Regions from separate parts of the Cellulosimicrobium sp. RS genome, predicted to be linked through region 2. Evidence: riboswitches for the same ligand, from Rfam matches in the RefSeq annotation. Region 2 holds a riboswitch; the other holds the start of a gene.
What was found. A riboswitch is a leader RNA that binds a small molecule or an ion and turns the genes downstream of it on or off. The one in region 2 is predicted to bind thiamine pyrophosphate.
Positions count from the first base shown of each region.

Region 1: another riboswitch for thiamine pyrophosphate. It lies ahead of ACI769_RS15100 (thiamine ABC transporter substrate binding subunit); the one in region 2 lies ahead of thiO (glycine oxidase ThiO).

Region 1 covers NZ_JBJXVU010000009.1:211,861-214,056, reverse strand. Annotated here, with positions in the region: gene ACI769_RS15105 (ABC transporter permease) at 1-27, opposite strand, end outside; gene ACI769_RS15100 (thiamine ABC transporter substrate binding subunit) at 95-1,186, opposite strand; TPP riboswitch at 1,269-1,373, opposite strand; gene ACI769_RS15095 (ABC transporter ATP-binding protein) at 1,692-2,196, shown strand, end outside.
Region 2 covers NZ_JBJXVU010000001.1:45,793-47,988, reverse strand. Annotated here, with positions in the region: gene guaA (glutamine-hydrolyzing GMP synthase) at 1-422, opposite strand, end outside; gene thiE (thiamine phosphate synthase) at 465-1,178, opposite strand; TPP riboswitch at 1,223-1,325, shown strand; gene thiO (glycine oxidase ThiO) at 1,315-2,196, shown strand, end outside.

The sequences.
Region 1 (2,196 bases), on a different contig from region 2:
CCGCCGGACCTCCCGACCCCTCACCACGGCTCTCCCCCGCGCGACCACGGCTCTACCCCGCGAGGGAGAGCCGTGGTCGCTCGGGGACCGGGGGTCAGTCGACGACCGTCGCCGTCCATGCCTTGATCCACTCGTCGCGGTGCGCCGCGACGTCGGCGGGCGCGACCTCGAAGGGCTCGTCGGCGAGCGGCGCGAACTCGGCCCAGCCGTCGGGCAGCGTGACGGAGTCGTCGGCGGGGTACATGTACATCTGGTCGGCGACGTCGGCCTGGAACGTCTCGCTCACGAGGAAGTCGAGGAGCTGCTGCGCGCCCTCGGGGTTCTTCGCGTTCGCGAGCACGCCCGCGTACTCGACCTGGCGGAAGCACGTGTCGAGCAGCGCGCCCGTGGTCGACGCGGAGCCGTCCTCGGTGAGCGTGAACGCGGGCGACGTCGAGTACGACAGCACGAGCGGGCGCGGCCCCGCGCCCTCCGAGCCGGAGAAGTCGACGTAGTACGCGTCGGACCAGCCGTCGACGACCTTCACGCCGTTGGCGCGCAGGTCCGCCCAGTAGTCCTCCCAGCCGTCCTCACCGAACGCCCCGACGGTCGCGAGGAGGAACGCGAGGCCCGGCGACGACGTCGCGGGGTTGGTCACGACGAGGAGGTCCCGGTACTCCGGCTTCGCCAGGTCCTCGAGCGTCACGGGCTCGGGGATCCCCGCGTCGGCGAACCACGCGTGGTCCACGTTGACGCACACGTCACCGAGGTCGACGGCGGTGAGCTCGCCGCCGTCGCCGACCGCGTACGACGCGGCGGACTCCGCGACGTCGGCGGGCGTGTACGGCTCGAGGACGCCCTCGTCGATCGCGCGCGACGCGAAGGTGTTGTCGATCCCGAACACGACGTCGCCGAGGGGCGAGTCCTTCGTGAGGATCAGCTGGTTGACCAGCGCGCCGCCGTCGCCGGGCGCGACCTGCTCGACGGTGAGCCCGCTCTCCTCCTCGAACGCGGCGAGCACGTCGTCGCTCACCGCGAAGGAGTCGTGGGTCACCAGGGTGACCGTGCCCCCGCTGCCCGACGACGCGTCGTCGCCCCCGGCGCCGTCACCACCCGAGCAGGCCGCGAGGGCGAGGAGCGCGAGCGTCGCGCCCACGCCGGTCGCGAGGGCCCGGCCGCGGCGGGCGACGGTGGTCGTGTGCTGCATGTGTCCTCCCTGGACGTTCAGGAGGGGTCCACCGGCCCGACGAGCCGTGCGCCGGGTGGGCGCGACGGACCGCGCGAGCAGGTGATCGAGATTCCCGACTTCCTCCACCGGTGCTAACCGGATCAGGTTCGAGGGTCTGCGGTGGTCCGCACTCTCAGCTCCTCCAGGAGCTCCCCTGTCGTTCACCGCGAGCCTACACCGGCCCCTCACCCGGAGAGTCCCCTGAGAGAACCCTGAGCACCGGCGGCCGCGGACCAGGGACGGTTCGGGGCCCGCCCCCGATGCCTCGGGCAGGCGCGCCGCGGGAGGGTCGGTACGGCCGCCGGGAGCCCCGGCGGCCACCACAGGACGACGCCGCCCGGCGAGCCACGACGCTCCCGCGCAGCGGCACGACGAGAGGACGGACGAGGACGTGACGACGACAGGTGCGGCACGGCGGAGCACCCCGCGCGAGGGCCCGCCCACTGAGGGCACTGAGGGCGCTCAGGGCGCTGCGCGACCCGCGATCGCGACCGCGCGCGGGCTGGTGAAGACGTACGGGCGCGGCGAGGCCGCGGTGCGTGCGCTCGACGGCGTGGACGTGGACGTCGAGACGGGTCGGCTGACGGCGATCATGGGCCCGTCCGGGTCCGGGAAGTCCACGCTCCTGCACTGCCTCGCGGGGCTCGACTCCCCCACGGCGGGGACCGTCGTCGTCGACGGAGAGACCGTCTCCGCGATGAGCGAGCGGCGCCTGACGCGCCTGCGGCGGACGCGCCTGGGGTTCGTCTTCCAGTCGTTCAACCTCGTGCCGACGCTCACGGCGGAGGAGAACATCGTGCTGCCGCTCGCGATCGCCCGGCGGCCCGTCGACCGGGAGTGGTTCGACCGCGTGGTCGACGCCGTGGGCCTGCGCCCTCGGCTGGGGCACCGACCCGCCGAGCTGTCGGGCGGGCAGCAGCAGCGCGTCGCGTGCGCGCGGGCGCTGGTGTCGCGACCCGCGATCGTGCTCGCGGACGAGCCGACGGGGA
Region 2 (2,196 bases):
TTCTGCGGCGTGCCGTCGAGCAGCACGCCCGCGGCGCACACCTCGACCTCGGTGCCGCCGTACTCGCGCAGGCCCGTCTGGGCGACCTCGCCGCCGAGGGCCTTCGCCATGGCCTGGAAGCCGTAGCAGATGCCCATGACGGGCACGCCTGCCTCGAACAGCGCCGGGTCGACGAACGGGGCACCCGTCGCGTACACGGACGAGGGGCCGCCCGAGAGGATGATCGCGGCCGGGTCCTTCGCGAGCATCTGCTCGACCGTGAAGGTGTGCGGCACGATCTCGGAGTAGACCTTGGCCTCGCGCACGCGGCGCGCGATGAGCTGCGCGTACTGGGCGCCGAAGTCGACGACGAGCACGGGCCGCGGGGTCGAGGCCACCTCGGCGGTGGTGGGGGTGTCGGGAGCGGTGGCGGGTGACGTCACCCGTCCAGGATAGTCGCCGTGCGGCGGGGCTCGTCCCGCGTCTCAGGCGTCGGCGGGCACCTCGGCGCGCGCCGCGACGCGCTCGCGCAGGGCGCGGGCGGCCGCCTCCGGGTCGCTCGCCGCCGTGATCGCGCGCACCACCACGATCCGGGTCGCGCCCGCGTCGAGGACCGCGTCGAGCCGGTCCGCGTCGATCCCGCCGATCGCGAACCAGGGCGTCGCGGGCCGGGTCGCCGCGACGTCCCGCAGCAGGTCGAGGCCGACGGCGGCCCGCCCCGGCTTCGTCGGGGTCGCCCACAGCGGACCCACGCAGAAGTAGTCCACCGCCGGGTCGGCCTCCGCCGCGGCCGCCTGCGCGGCCGAGTGCGTGGACCGGCCGAGCACGGGCCCCGCGCCGAGCAGCGCCCGCACGGCCGGGACCGGCAGGTCGCCCTGGCCCATGTGCACGACCGGCGCGCCCGTGACCGACGCCACGTCCGCCCGGTCGTTCACGGCCCACAGCGCGCCGTGCTCCGTCGCGACGCGCGCGACGAGCTCCTGGAGCTCGAGCTCCCGCGCGACGTCGAGCGTCTTGTCGCGGAGCTGCACGACGTCCACCCCGCCCGCGAGCGCCGCCCGCAGGAAGTCCTCGAGGTCGCCGCGCTCCTCGCGCGCGTCCGTGCAGAGGTAGAGCCGCGCGTCGGCGAGCCGGGCGCGTGCGGCGTCCCCTGCCGACGGGGCGGGAGTGGCCGGGGTGGTGGAGGTCTCGGAGCTCACCCGCGGGAGCCTAGCCTCGGCGGGCCCACGGCAGGAGGTACTGTGGCCGACAGCACGGGAGCCCCGCACGGGGCTGAGAGGGCGTCGCCGCCGACCGTCGAACCTGATCTGGGTCATGCCAGCGAAGGGAGCGCACATGAGCCTGTCCGTCCACCCGTCCGCGGGTCGCTCCGTCGTGCCCGACGGCGCGCGTGACGTCGTCGTCGTGGGGGGCGGGATCGTGGGTCTCGCCGTCGCGTGGCGCGCGGCGCGCGCGGGCCTGACCGTCACGGTGCTCGACCCGACGCCGGGCGCGGGCGCGACCCATGCCGCCGCGGGGATGCTCGCGCCGGTGACCGAGGCCGACTTCGGGGAGGAGGCCGCCCTGCGGCTCCACCTCGCGGCCGCCGCGGCGTGGCCGGCGTTCGCCGCGGACCTGCGCGCGGCGACGGGGGTGGACGTCGGGCTGCGGATCGCCGGGACGCTCACCCTCGCCTACGACGCGGACGACCTCGCGCTGCTCCGCCGCGTCCTCGCGCTGCACGCCGCGCACGGTCTCGTGTCGCACGAGCTCACCGTCGCCGACGCGCGCCGACGCGAGCCGTACCTGGGCCCGCGCGTCGCCGGGGCGGCGTGGGCCCCCGCGGACCACGCCGTCGACCCGCGCGCGACGCACGCCGCGCTGCTCGCCGCGCTCGGCGGACGCGACACCGCGGGTGCGGGCTCGGCCACCGGGGCGCGCGTCGTCCGCGCGTCCGCGACCCGGCTCGCGCTCGATGCCGGGCGCGTGGTCGGCGTGCACGACGACGCGGGCCGGCTCCACCGCGCGGGTGCGGTCGTCGTCGCGGCGGGCTGGCAGTCGGGCGCCCTGCTCGCGGACGTGCCGGGCGTCGTCGTGCCCACGCGGCCGGTGAAGGGTCAGACGCTGCGGCTCGACGCGGGCCCGGACCTCGCGCTGGAGCACGTCGTGCGCGGGCTCGTGCAGGGCCGGCCGGTGTACGTCGTGCCGCGCGACCCCGAGCCTGCCGGCCCGCGCGCC